DNA from 2 places in the Micromonospora sp. NPDC048905 genome. Region 1 is predicted to be linked to the other one. Evidence: riboswitches for the same ligand, from Rfam matches in the RefSeq annotation. Region 1 holds a riboswitch; the other holds the start of a gene.
The links. Region 1 has a riboswitch for cobalamin ahead of bluB (5,6-dimethylbenzimidazole synthase). Riboswitches for the same ligand answer to the same signal wherever they lie in the genome.
Positions count from the first base shown of each region.

Region 2: another riboswitch for cobalamin. It lies ahead of AB0C01_RS05260 (ribonucleoside-diphosphate reductase subunit alpha); the one in region 1 lies ahead of bluB (5,6-dimethylbenzimidazole synthase).

Region 1 is NZ_JBEZFV010000001.1:903,249-910,290, forward strand. It holds gene AB0C01_RS04300 (bifunctional 5,10-methylenetetrahydrofolate dehydrogenase/5,10-methenyltetrahydrofolate cyclohydrolase) at 1-183, shown strand, start outside; gene AB0C01_RS04305 (alpha/beta hydrolase) at 504-1,205, shown strand; cobalamin riboswitch at 1,301-1,501, shown strand; gene bluB (5,6-dimethylbenzimidazole synthase) at 1,530-2,156, shown strand; gene AB0C01_RS04315 (vitamin B12-dependent ribonucleotide reductase) at 2,212-5,109, opposite strand; gene nrdR (transcriptional regulator NrdR) at 5,142-5,642, opposite strand; gene lexA (transcriptional repressor LexA) at 6,186-6,971, shown strand.
Region 2 is NZ_JBEZFV010000002.1:65,201-72,242, forward strand. It holds gene AB0C01_RS05260 (ribonucleoside-diphosphate reductase subunit alpha) at 1-1,691, opposite strand, end outside; cobalamin riboswitch at 1,887-2,104, opposite strand; gene AB0C01_RS05265 (enolase C-terminal domain-like protein) at 2,669-4,063, shown strand; gene AB0C01_RS05270 (FadR/GntR family transcriptional regulator) at 4,073-4,795, shown strand; gene AB0C01_RS05275 (ATP-binding cassette domain-containing protein) at 4,900-5,718, opposite strand; gene AB0C01_RS05280 (ABC transporter substrate-binding protein) at 5,718-6,770, opposite strand; gene AB0C01_RS05285 (ABC transporter permease) at 6,811-7,042, opposite strand, start outside.

The DNA of each region.
Region 1 (7,042 bases):
CCCGGCGCCGTCGTCATCGGCGCCGGCGTCCGCTACGAAGGACGGCGCCTCCTACCGGACGTGGACGAAGCGTGCGCCGAGGTCGCCGGCGCCATCACGCCCCGGGTGGGCGGCGTCGGTCCGACCACCGTCGCGATGCTGTTCCGCAACGCGGTACGCGCGGCCGAGCGCGCGAGCGAGTAGCCCGGCAGGTGCGTCGGGGGAATTGCGGACAACCGCACCGCCACGGGCGCGAGTTTGCTATCCAGCGGCGCTCAGCAAGCAATACGGGAATGAGCTTGGATTCGGCCCGAGCCAGGCAACGTGTTGTTGATCACGAGCACACCGCCGCCGATCGGGCTTGTGGCTCGGCTCATAGTCATCCGCGCCTTGCTACCCAAAAGTAGCGGCATATATTTCCGCTGTCCTCGGTCGAGATGGGGCGCTCCGGTGATGCACGACGGCGTGGTCGACGACGAACTCCAGATCCGATCATTTGAATACATGCGGGCAGGAACATCATCTTGAACAGCATTCCGTCGCTTCTTCTCGTGCACGGTGCCTGGCACGGGCCCTGGGTCTGGCAGTCGCTCATCGAGCAGTTTCCGGATATCGACATCCACACCGTCGCGCTACCCAGTAGCGGCAACGACCCCGCTGCCCTCGGTGACCTCTACGACGACGCTGCCGTGGTCAAAGCCGCCGTCGCCGCCATCGACGGACCGGTCGTGGTCGTCGCCCACTCCTACGGTGGCGCACCAGTCACGGAGGCGCTCGCTGCCGCGGACAACGTACGCCGAATCGTTTATCTCGCCGCTTTCCAGCCGGATGTCGGCGATTCGCTCTTCTCCACCGCCGGCGGCGTTGCTCCGCCGTGGTGGGAGGTTCACGAGCGGACGGACCTGAAGGGCAGGGGTCACATCGAACCGTCGCAGCCCCGAGAGGTCTTCTACAGCGACGTCGATCCGGAAATCGCGGAACAGGCCGTTGCACGACTCGGGCTTCAGTCCTGGGCCTCGACGCAGCAGCCGCTGACCGAGGCCGCGTGGCGCACCATTCCCAGCACCTACCTCATTTGTGCGGCCGACAACGCTCTTCCGCCCTTCGCGCAGGAGCTCATGGCCAAGCGGGCCGAGCGGGTGTTGCGCATGAACTCCTCGCACTCGCCGTTCCTTTCTCAGCCCGCCGAGCTGGCCGCGCTGATCCGGGCGGAACTTTCCGCCTGAGGCAGACGGCGCGGGTAGCGGCCGTCGACCGGCCGGACATGCGACCGGGCGACGGACCGCCACCCCGTAGGCAGGGGCGGCCGCTATGCTGCGCGGTGGCACAAACGTTGCGAGGTGCCCCGCGCGAGTGGGGAGAATCGGGAAGCCGGTGTGAGTCCGGCACGGGCCCGCCGCGGTGACCGGGGAGCTGCCACCCACGCGTACCAGACGCAGCCACTGGCCCTGAGGGGCTGGGAAGGCGGGTGACCAGCGGAGATCCGGGAGTCCGAAGACCGGCCTCGCGTCATCGCCCCGTCAGGGGCGCGAGCGCAGCGGGAGCCTGCCTTGAACAACGGACTCTACGAGACCATCCACCGCCGTCGGGACGTACGTGCCCAGTTCACCGGGGCGCCGATCCCCGCGGAGACGTTGGATCGGATCCTCACAGCGGCGCACGCCGCGCCGAGCGTCGGTCTCTCCCAGCCCTGGGACTTCATCCTGGTCCGCGATCCTGAGCTGCGGCAGGAGTTCCACCGACACGTGGAGCGGGAGCGGGACACCTTCGCGGCCACTCTCGACGGTCCGGCGGCGGAACGCTTCGCCCGGATAAAGATCGACGGTGTACGAGAGTCGACGTTGTCGGTCGTGGTCACGTACGACCCGGAGCGGGGTGGGCCGGCCGTACTCGGCCGTCACGCGATCGCCGACGCCGGCCTCTACTCGGTCTGTCTGGCGATCCAGAACCTGTGGCTGGCCGCAACCGCCGAGCAGCTCGGGGTCGGCTGGGTCTCGTTCTACCGGGAGCCGTTCCTGCGCGACCTGCTCGGCATCCCGGCCACCGTCCGCCCGGTGGCGTGGCTCTGCCTCGGCCCGGTCACCCATCTGGAGGAGACGCCGGACCTGGAGCGGCACGGCTGGCGTCAGCGACGTCCGCTGTCGTCGGTGATCCACCAGGATCGCTGGTCCGAGTGACCCGCACACAAACGAGCCCCGGGCGCGCGAACGCCCGGGGCTCGTCGCTGACGTGTCAGCTACAGCCGCTGGTGGAGCCGCAGCCCTCGCAGACGTAGCAGCTACCGGCGGGGCGCATCTTCGTACCGCAGGTGAAGCAGAGCGGCGCGTCGGCGGCCTTGCCGATCACGGCCTCCAGCAGTTCGGTGCTGGAACCCACGCTCGGAGCCGGCTTGGCGGCGGCCACGTCGGCCATCTCCTGGGCCGGCTGGGCGACGGCCTCCGACTTGGCCGGGGCCTCCACCGGAGCCGAGGACGCCATCGCGGTGAGCTCCGCGCCGGTGACGGCGGCGGCCTCCGCGTCGGCCTCGGCCCGCAACTGGGCGGCCCGCTCCGAGGCGGTGAAGATGCCCAGCTCGGCGCGGCGCTCGTAGGGCAGGAAGTCCAGCGCCAGGCGACGGAAGATGTAGTCCATCACCGAGGCGGCCATCCGCACGTCCGGGTCGTCGGTCATGCCGGCCGGCTCGAAGCGCATGTTGGTGAACTTGCTGACGAACGTCTCCAGCGGCACGCCGTACTGCAGGCCGATGCTGATGGCCACCGAGAAGGCGTCCATCACGCCGGCCAGGGTCGAGCCCTGCTTGGACATCTTCAGGAAGACCTCGCCGAGGCCGTCGTCCGGGTAGGACGACGCGGTGAGGTAGCCCTCGGCGCCACCGACGGAGAAGCTGACCGTCTCGGACGGGCGCTTCTTCGGCAGGCGCTTACGCACCGGCCGGTACTCGATGACCTTCTCCACGGCGGCCGGCGCGGCCTCGACGGCGGCCGGCTCGGTGGCCTTGTTGGACTTGGCCACCGAGAGCGGCTGACCGACCTTGCAGTTGTCCCGGTAGATCGCCAGCGCCTTGAGGCCGAGCTTCCAGCCCTCGAAGTAGATCTTCTCGACGTCCTCGACGGTGGCCGCCTCCGGCATGTTGACCGTCTTGGAGATGGCGCCGGAGACGAACGGCTGGATGGCCGCCATCATCCGCACGTGACCCATCGGGGCGATCGTCCGCTCGCCCATGGCGCAGTCGAAGACCGGGTAGTGCTCCGGCTTGAGGCCCGGGGCGTCCACCACGTGGCCGTGGTCGGCGATGTGCTCGACGATCGCCTCGACCTGCTCCTCGGGGTAACCGAGGCTGCGCAGGGCGCGCGGCACCGTCTGGTTGACGATCTGCATCGAGCCGCCGCCGACCAGCTTCTTGAACTTGACAAGCGCCAGGTCCGGCTCCACGCCGGTCGTGTCGCAGTCCATCATGAAGCCGATCGTGCCCGTCGGGGCGAGGACGCTGGCCTGGGCGTTGCGCCAGCCGAACTTGTCGCCGATCTTGTTGCCCTGGGTCCACTGTTTGGTCGCCTCGCGGACGATCGCGGTGGCCACCGGGCTGGTCGGCTTGATCTCGTCGTTGGCGGCGGCGTGCTTGCGCATGACCCGCTTGTGCGGCTCGGCGTTGCGGGCGTAGCCGTCGTACGGGCCGACGACGCCGGCCAGCTCGGCGGAGCGGCGGTACGCGGTGCCGGTCATCAGGGACGTGATCGACGCGGCGACCGAGCGGCCCTGCTCCGAGTCGTACGGCAGGCCGGTGGCCATCAGCAGGGCGCCGAGGTTGGCGTAGCCGATGCCGAGCTGCCGGTAGGCGCGGGAGGTCTCACCGATCTTCTCGGTCGGGAAGTCCGCGAAGCAGATCGAGATGTCCATCGCGGTGATGACGAACTCGACGGACTTGACGAACTTCTCCACCTCGAAGCCACCGTCGGCGCGGAGGAACTTCATCAGGTTGAGCGAGGCCAGGTTGCACGAGGAGTTGTCCAGGTGCAGGTATTCCGAGCACGGGTTCGACGCGGTGATCCGCCCGGTCTCCGGGCAGGTGTGCCAGTCGTTGATCGTGTCGTCGTACTGCAGGCCCGGGTCGGCGCACTCCCAGGCGGCCTGGGAGATGGTGCGGAACAGCTTCTTGGCGTCGACGGTGTCGATCACCGAGCCGTCCAGCCGGCCACGCAGGTCGAAGCCCTTCTCGTTCTCGACCGCCGACATGAACTCGTCGGAGACCCGGACCGAGTTGTTGGCGTTCTGGTACTGCACGCTGACGATGTCGGAGCCGCCGAGGTCCATGTCGAACCCGGCGTCGCGCAGGGCGCGGATCTTGTGCTCCTCGCGCGCCTTCGTGACCACGAACTCCTCGATGTCCGGGTGGTCCACGTCGATGATGACCATCTTGGCCGCGCGGCGGGTCGCACCGCCGGACTTGATGGTGCCGGCGGAGGCGTCCGCGCCGCGCATGAAGCTGACCGGGCCGGAGGCGGTGCCGCCGGAGGAGAGCAGCTCACGCGACGAGCGGATCCGCGACAGGTTGACCCCGGAGCCGGAGCCGCCCTTGAAGATCAGCCCCTCCTCCTTGTACCAGTCGAGGATCGAGTCCATCGAGTCGTCGACGGCCAGGATGAAGCAGGCGCTGACCTGCTGCGGCGACGGCGTGCCGACGTTGAACCAGACCGGCGAGTTGAAGCTGAACACCTGGTGCAGCAGCATCCAGGTCAGCTCGTGGTCGAAGATCTCGGCGTCCGCCGGGCTGGCGAAGTAGCCGTACTCCTCACCGGCGGTGCGGTAGGTGGTGACCACCCGGTCGATCAGCTGCTTGAGCGACCACTCCCGCTCCGGGGTCCCCACCGCGCCCCGGAAGTACTTGGTGGTCACGATGTTCGCCGCGTTGACGCTCCACGACTGCGGGAACTCGACCCCCCGCTGCTCGAAGTTGATCGAGCCGTCCCGCCAGTTCGTCATCACGACGTCGCGGCGCTCCCACGCCACGTCGTCGTACGGGTGGACCCCCTCGGTCGTCCACACCCGTTCGATCTTCAGCCCCGCGCCTGCCTTGCTCCGTGAACGGCTAGTTGTCACGCCGTCGCCCCCCTCGTCTGCGCGGTCACCCACCGCGCGTCCTGATCTCTCGAAAAACAGTGAAGTCAGTTGGTACGGCCGGCGGCCTCGACCGCGTCGGCCCGGCCCTGCTCCCGGGCTCGCGCCACGGCCCGCAACGTGTCGATCTCGCGCTCGAAGTCGGCGAGCGAGTCGAACGAGCGGTAGACGCTGGCGAACCGCAGGTAGGCGATCTCGTCCAGGTCGCGCAGCGGACCCAGGATCGCCAGGCCCACCTCGTGACTGGGGATCTCGGCGGCCCCCTTGGCCCGGACGGTCTCCTCCACCCGCTGCGCGAGCAGCGCGAGGGAGTCGTCGTCCACCGGCCGGCCCTGGCACGCCTTGCGCACCCCGCCGATGATCTTCGTCCGGCTGAACGGCTCGGTCACCCCGCTGCGCTTGACGACCGCGAGGACCGCCTCCTCGACCGTGGTGAACCGCTTGCCGCACTCCGGGCAGGACCGCCGCCGTCGAATGAGCTGGCCGTCGTCGGCCTCCCGCGAGTCGACCACCCGGGAGTCAGCGTGCCGGCAGTACGGACACCGCATCGCCCACCTCCTTGAAAATGATCAACTGCGACCTGTGCGGAGCACCCCCCGGGCACGGCTCACCGCGACGGTGCCGTCCTCGGACGACGCCCGCCGTGATCGACGTTACGGGAGTGCGGTCGGTAGTCGGACCCAACCTGTGGGCAACTTACGCCCGTGTCACTACTACATCTAGGGGTCGACCGTATGTCGCCGGGGAAGCCGGGTCAAGTTCGCCGGCGTGTCCGGCGCGTCACGGACCATCTGGTCATCCACGACCGCCAGCACGTCCGAAAACCCCAACGTCGAGACCTCTCCCGGGTTACCGACCGGGCGGCCGGATCGGTCCGGAAAACGGCCGAGGATCGAACACCAGTGCTACTCGACGTACCATTTATCAGAACATCCGTACGACGGGAGCGGTTTTTCACCCCGACACGCCGGTGAGAGGTCGTACAGATGTTTGAAAATGACCGATCTCACCTATACGGTCATGAACAACGTGGCACCACCGCACGCACCACGAGCCGACGAGGCACCCAGCGCCGACCAGGGAGGACGGACGTGACCGAGGACCGGGCCAGCCGGCCGAAGAGCCCGCAGCAGATCACCGAGGCGGGCCCCCCGGCCACCCGACGCCGCACCGCCGCGCGCAGCCGGACGGGTCAGCCCGCCGTACGCCCGGTCACCCCGGTCGTCAGCGCCTTCCCCGACCCGGCGACCGTCGACCTGACCGCCCGCCAGCGTCGCATCCTGGAGTTCATCCGCAACTGGGTGGAGCGGCACGGCTACCCGCCCAGCGTCCGGGAGATCGGCGAGGCGGTCGGCCTGGTGTCGCCGTCGAGCGTCGCCTACCAGCTCAAGGAGCTGGAAAAGAAGGGCTTCCTGCGCCGCGACCCCAACCGGCCGCGTGCCGTGGACGTTCGCGCCCCCAGCGAGGCCATCGACGACGAGCTGTCCCGGGCACAGCGACCGACCCCGGCGTACGTGCCGATGCTCGGTCGGATCGCCGCCGGTGGGCCGATCCTCGCCGAGCAGGCCGTGGAGGACATCTTCCCGCTGCCTCGCGAGCTCGTGGGTGAGGGCGAGGTCTTCATGCTCCAGGTCAAGGGCGACTCGATGCTCGACGCGGCGATCTGCGACGGCGACTGGGTGGTCGTCCGGCAGCAGCCGACCGCCGACTCGGGCGAGATCGTGGCCGCCATGCTGGACGGCGAGGCGACGGTCAAGACCTACCGGCGGCGCGACGGGCATGTCTGGCTGATGCCACAGAACCCGGCCTTCGACCCGATCCCCGGAGACGACGCGACCATCATGGGCCGGGTCGTGGCGGTGTTGCGCCGCATCTGACCGATCGGCGGGTGAGTGCTCACGGGCGCTCACCCGCGTCGGTTGCCCGGTGCTGGCCCGTCAGTTGTCGG
Region 2 (7,042 bases), on a different contig from region 1:
AGGTCCGGTTGGAGCTGGCCCCGCGCGGCCCGGGTCTGCGGGTACGCCGGGTGCGCGCCGAAGCGACGCGCCAGGTCGGCGGAGGTCTCCAGCGCGGTCAGGTACAACTCCTCGCTGATCCGGGTGGACAGCTCCCGCGCGGCCGGTGAGTCGAACGGCAGCCGCAGCGCGAAGAAGACGTCCTGAAGGCCCATCAGCCCGAGCCCCACCGGCCGCCAGCGGGGGTTGCTCGCCGCCGCCTGCTCGGTCGGGTAGTAGTTGATGTCGATGACCCGGTCCAGGAAGGTCACGGCGGTACGGACGGTGGCGCGCAGCCGCTCCCAGTCGATGCCGCCGTCGCTGAGGTGCGCGGCGAGGTTCACCGAGCCGAGGTTGCACACGGCGGTCTCGGCGTCGCTGGACACCTCGATGATCTCGGTGCACAGGTTGGACAGGTGCACCACGTTGCCGTCCTCGGCGGTCTGGTTGCACAGTCGGTTCGCGGCGTCCTTGAAGGTCATCCACCCGTTGCCGGTCTGGGCGAGGGTGCGCATCATCCTGCCGTACAGCTCCCGCGCCGGGACCTGCCGCACGTGGCGGCCCTGCGCCTCGGCCTGCCGGTACGCGGCGTCGAACCGCTCCCCCCACAGGTCGGGCAGCTCGGGTACCTCGTGCGGGTCGAACAGTGACCACATCTCGTCGGCCTCGACCCGGCGCATGAACTCGTCCGGGATCCAGTTGGCCAGGTTGAGGTTGTGGGTGCGGCGGGCGTCCTCGCCGGTGTTGTCCCGCAGTTGCAGGAACTCCTCGATGTCCGGGTGCCACGGTTCCAGATAGACGCAGGCCGCGCCCTTGCGCCGGCCGCCCTGGTTGACCGCGGCGACGCTCGCGTCCAGTGTGCGCAGCCACGGCACGATCCCGTTGGACTGCCCGTTGGTGCCGCGGATCAGTGCACCCCTGGACCGGACCCGGGAGTACGCGATGCCGATGCCGCCGGCGAACTTGGACAGGTTGGCGACCTGGGCGTACCGCTGGTAGATGGAGTCCAACTCGTCGCGCGGAGAGTCGACCAGATAGCAGGAGGACATCTGGGTGTGTCGGGTGCCGGAGTTGAACAGTGTCGGCGAGCTGGGCAGATAGGCCAGGCTGGACATCAGCCGGTAGAAGCCGACCGCCTCGTCCGGCGTCTGGGACAGCCCGCAGGCCACCCGGAGCAGCCAGTACTGCGGGGTCTCCAGCACCAGCCGGCTGGTGGGGTGACGCAGCAGGTACCTGTCGTACACCGTGCGCAGGCCGAAGTACTCGAATCGTCGGTCGCCGTCGGGATCGACAGCGTGGTCGAGCATCGGGGCGTGGGCGGCGACGAACGCGGCGGTGTCGTCGGCGACCAGGCCCTCGGCGTGGCCGATCCGGATCGCCGCGCTGAACGAGGTGACGCCCTGTCGACGCACCTCCTTGTCGACGTAGCCGGACAGCAGCCGGGCGGCGAGGCGCGAGTACTGCGGTTCCTCACCGATCATCTCGGCGGCGGTCTGGATGGAGAGCCGGTCCAGCTCGGCCGTCGTCGCGCCGTCGTACAGGCCGCTGATCGTGCGGGTGGCGACCCGCATCGGGTCGACGTCGGCCAGGTCGTCGGCCCACCGCTCGACCGCACGGACGATCTTGTTGACGTCCACGGACTCGGTGGTGCCGTTGCGCTTGCGCACCTGCATCGGCGTGCGCCGGACGGCCGCGTCGCCGCTGACCGGGACTGCCTCGGTGACTGTCACCACTCACTCCTCGCGAGTTCGAGACCTGATGGCCCCTCGAACGCGTGGAGACGGACACCAACGGACGCCACGCCGGCACGGCGTGGGTCAGGTGGCGTCGGCCGTCCCACGCGGCCTCGGACCGCCGCCCACCCGGGTGCGGGTACGCGGCGCGCTGGCAGGTCTTCGGACTCGTGGGCACGACCGGGTTGGCCGGTCTCCTACTGGCCGTCGCTTCCCAGACCGCTTCGTGGCCCAGTGCTTCTGACGGCTGTCGTTCCCACTCACCGCTGCGGGACAGTCCCGGATTTCCACCGGGTTCCCTCTTGCCTCGACCACTCCGGATGAGCGGCCGAACCAGCTGCGTTCGACACCATATATAGGGACGCTGCGGTTGTCACACCCCACATGTCGGTCTCGGGCGTGTCGACGGCGACCTCCGTGACGGTCATCACCGGCCACGCCGACCAGGCCGAGTCGCGCCGGGGCGCGGTGGACCGACACCCGCGCGGCGCGCGGTACACGAGCAGGTGTCGACATTCGGAAAGGTGTGATGTATTAAGTCTTTAGATGTAAGGATCCCTACCTATACTTAGGCGTCAATGTAGTTATCCGGAGTGGACATCTAATCTTCTGAACCACTCCTCATATCTCGCACCACCGTCCCCATCGGGCCGGCGGTGCCGCAGCAGTGCCCGGGCCGACGACGAGGTGCCGCCCGTCGAAGGTGCCTACCAGCGCGGCGAATGTTGGTACCACCGCATTCAGGGCTCGCGGATCGGGTACGGCGATCACGGGGACCGCGCACCGACGAATCTCCAGCACGCAGAAACATTGGATGTCTTCGATACCCGACGGATCGACGTCGTTGACGCGTCGGATCGACCCTCCGTATACTCCCAGAGATCATCTGATCTTTAGCCTAACCGGGCGAGGAGCGCATGCCGCAGATCACCGCCGTCACTGTCGAGGACGTCCGCTTCCCCACCTCCCTGACCGCTGACGGCTCCGACGCCATGAACAAGGACGGCGACTACTCGGCGGCCTACGTCGTCCTGCACACCGACGGCGTCGACAGCAGCGGTGCGCCACTCGCGGGCCACGGCCTGACCTTCACCATCGGCCGGGGCAACGACATCGTCGTCGCGGCGGCCGTCCATCAGGCACAGCGCCTCGTCGGCGTGGACGTCGCGACGATGGCGGCGGACATGGGCGCGGTCTACCGTCTGCTCACCTCCGACTCGCAACTACGCTGGCTCGGCCCGGAGAAGGGTGTCGTGCACCTGTCGCTGGCCGCCGTCCTCAACGCGTCGTGGGATCTGGTCGCCCGGGTCGCCGACAAGCCGCTGTGGCGGCTGCTCGTCGACATGTCCCCCGAGCAGCTCGTCGACATCGCGGACCTGCGCTACCTGTCCGACGCGCTGACCCGGGACGAGGCGCTGGCCATCCTGCGGGCCAAGGAGAGCACGAAGGCGGCCCGTCTCGCCGAGCTCGACCGGACCGGCTACCCCGCCTACACCACCTCGGCAGGCTGGCTCGGCTACGGCGACGACAAGCTGCGCCGGCTGTGCCAGGAGGCGGTGGACACCGGCTACGGCTACGTCAAGCTGAAGGTGGGCGCCAACCTCGACGACGACATCCGCCGGTGCGGCATCGCCCGGGAGATCCTCGGTCCGGACCGCAACCTGATGATCGACGCCAACCAGGTGTGGGACGTCGGTCAGGCCATCGAGTGGGTCAAGGCCCTGGCGCAGTTCGAGCCACTGTGGATCGAGGAGCCGACCAGCCCCGACGACATTCTGGGCCACGCCGCCGTGCGCCGCGCCGTCGCTCCGATCAGAGTCGCCACCGGCGAGCACTGCCACAACCGGGTGATGTTCAAGCAGTTGTTCCAGGCCGAGGCCATCGACTTCTGTCAACTGGACACCGGCAGGTTGGCCAGCATCAACGAGATCGTCGCCGTGCTGCTGCTCGCCGCGAAGTTCGACATCCCCGTGTGCCCCCACGCCGGCGGTGTCGGGCTGTGCGAGATGGTCCAGCACGTGTCGGTGCTCGACTACGTCGCGATCTCGGGAGATCTCACCAACCGGGTCACCGAGTTCGTCGACCACCTGCACGAGCACTTCACCGACCCGTGCATCATCCAGGACACCGGCTCGGGCAGCGGTTACGTCCTGCCCAGCCAGCCCGGTTACTCCACCCGGATGCGCCAGGAGTCGGTCGAGCTCTACCGGTTCCCCGACGGCGGCTACTGGGCGGCGACGGACCCGACTACGGTGTCATCTTCGGAGCCGTACGTGATCGCGGGTGGGACGGCCACCCCCGCCGGCCGCTAGGGGGATGTCATGTCGCGCACCGACGAGGTGGTGAACGGCATCAAACGGATGATCCTCGAAGGGCGTTTCAAGCCCGGGGACCGGCTGCCCATCGAGAAGGACCTCGCCGAGTCGCTCGGCGTCTCGCGGGGCTCGCTGCGCGAGGGGATGTCGGCTCTGTCGATCCTCGGCATCGTCAACATCCGCCAGGGTGACGGCACCTACGTCACCAACCTCGACGCGCCGCAGCTGTTGGCCCCGATGGGCTTCGTGGTCGACTTCCAGGGCCAGGGCGACCCACGGCACGTGCACATCGTCCGGCGGCTGTTGGAGTGCGAGGCCGCCCGCCTGGCGGCGACCAGGATCACCGACGAGGCCCTCGCCCAGGCGGGCGAACTGCTCGACGAGGCGGCGCGGATCGCCGGTCGGTCGCCGCAGGAGCACGAACGGATCATGGAGATCGACATCGCGTTCCACCGGATCATCGCGGTGCACGCCGACAATCCGGTGCTCGTCGGTCTCATCGAGGCGTTCGCCGGGCGTACCCTGCGCGGGCGGCTCTGGCGGAGCCTGCACGAGGAGGGCGCGGACCGGCGTACCCACGACGAGCACGTCGCGATCCTGAAGGCCCTGGTGGCCCGGGACCCCGAGCGTGCCCGGATCCGGATGGCCAACCACCTGATCGGGGTGGAGGAATCGCTGTACGGGCAACCCGCCGACGGTGACGCCAACGTCGAGCCGGCGCGGTTCTGAGCAACCACCTCGGCGTACGACGGCGCGCCGCGCACCCGCCCGGGGCCCGGCGGCTCCGGGGCGCGCCCTCGATCATGTGATCGCGCGCGCCCCGGCCGACGAGGTCAGCGGTCGTCCCGCTCTCCGCCGGTGCTTCCGGTCATCGCCGCGACCAGGTCGTCGGTGGTGACCTCGTCCGCGCGCAGCCGGGCCGCCCGCCGGCCGAGCCGCAGCACCTCGACCCGGTCGGCGATCTCGAGCACCTGCGGCATGTTGTGGCTCACCAACACCACCGACATGCCGGCGTCCCGAGCCCGCCGGACGACGTCGAGCACCCGCCCGGTCTGGACGACACCGAGCGCCGCGGTCGGCTCGTCGAGGATGACCACGTTCGTCGCCCAGATGATCGCGCGCGCCACCGCGACGCACTGTCGCTGCCCACCGGACAACATCGCGATCGGGGTGGTGACCCGGGGGATCCGCACGCCCAGTTCGTCGAGGGCCGCGGCAGCGCCCTGCCGCATGGCGCGCTTGTCGAGCAGCCCCAGCCGGCCGAGCGGTCCGGAGCGCAGGATCTCCCGACCGAGGTACAGGTTGGCGGCCACGCTGAGATCGTCGGCGACGGCCAGGTCCTGGTAGACGGTCTCCACCCCCGCACGTCGGGCGTCGACGGGCGTGGAGAACTGGACGGGACGGCCATCCACCCGGATCTCGCCCTCGTCGGGCGGGTGCACACCGGACAGTGTCTTGATCAGCGTGCTCTTTCCGGCGCCGTTGTCGCCGATCAGCGCGACGACCTCACCCCGGTGGACCGTGAAGTCGGCGCCGCGCAACGCCTCGACGTGCCCGAACCGCTTGACGATGCCACGGGCTTCGAGGACCGGTGGCTGCTCGGCGGTCGGTTGCGTGTCGCTGGCGGCGGTAGCCGTCGGGGTCGCGCCCATCACTGCACCGGCGGGTTGGCGCAGCTGGGCTCGAGCACCGCCTTGATCTCCGCGGAGTCGATGTTCTCCTTGGTGACGAACGTGACGCCGGTGTCGGCCGACGCCAGCGGCGCCTTGTCCCGCAGGTGCTTGACCATCTTGTCGACGCCGAAGTAGCCCATCTTGAACGGGTTCTGCACGACCAACGCCGAGATCTGGCCGCTGCGCACCCCGGCGATCTCGTCCGGGGCGGCGTCCCAGCCGATGATGACCACCTTGCCGGACTTGCCGGCCGCCTGGATGGCCTGCGCGGCACCGAGCACGCTCGGCTCGTTGGCCGCGAAGATGCCGGCGAGGTTGGGGTTGGCGGTGAGAATGTTCTCGGTGACGCGTCGTGCCTCGTTGACGTCGCTGCGGCTGGGCTGCTGGCCGACCAGCTTGAGGTTGGGATACTGGGCGAGGCCGGCCTTGAAGCCGTCCACCCGCTCGGTGTTGGTCTGCGATCCCGGCTGGAACTCGACGAGCGCCACCTGGTGGTTGCCGGGGCCGAGTTCGGTGGCGAGCAGCTTCGCCGCCTCGGTGGCCGACGCGCGGTTGTCGGTGGCGAACAGCGGCACGTTCGACGGCTGCGGGCTGGTGCCAGAGTCGATCATCGCGACCGGGATGTTCGCGGCGAGCGCCTTGTCGGTCGCGGGCGCCAGCGCGCTGGAGTCCGTCGCCGCGTACACGATGCCGTCGACCTTCTTGGTGACGAAGTTCTGGATCAGGTTGACCTGGCCCTCGACGTCGGTTTCGGCGGTCACCCCGTCCCACTGGACGGTGACGTCCCCCGCGCGCTGCGCGGCGCACTCCGCGCCCGCCTTCACGGTGTTCCAGTAGTCGGCACCGACGGCCTTCGGCACGACGGCGAGCTTCAACGGCCCGCTCGCGTCCTTCGTCGCGCCGTCGCCGCCGTCGCGAACCTCGACCCCGCCGCAGGCGCTGAGCAGAGCGGTCGCCGCGGCCGCGGCCAGAACCGCTCGTACACCCAGGATCGACCGTCGCGTCCGCCGGCTGGTGGTGGTGTGCGCCATGGTGTGTGTCCTTCCTCGTTCGGAGCCTCGGAATGGCATGTCAACCCCGTGATTCCAGCCGCCGGCGGCGGTACTGGTCGAAGTAGACGGCGGCCCAGATGATCAGGCCGACGATCACCTGCTGGTAGTGGATGCTGATGTCGAGCAGGACAGCGCCGTTGCGCACCAGCGCGATGAGGAACGCGCCGATGATGGTCCCGACGATCCGGCCCTGGCCACCGAACAGGCTGGCGCCGCCGATGACCGCGGCGGCGATGACGTCGAGCTCCAGG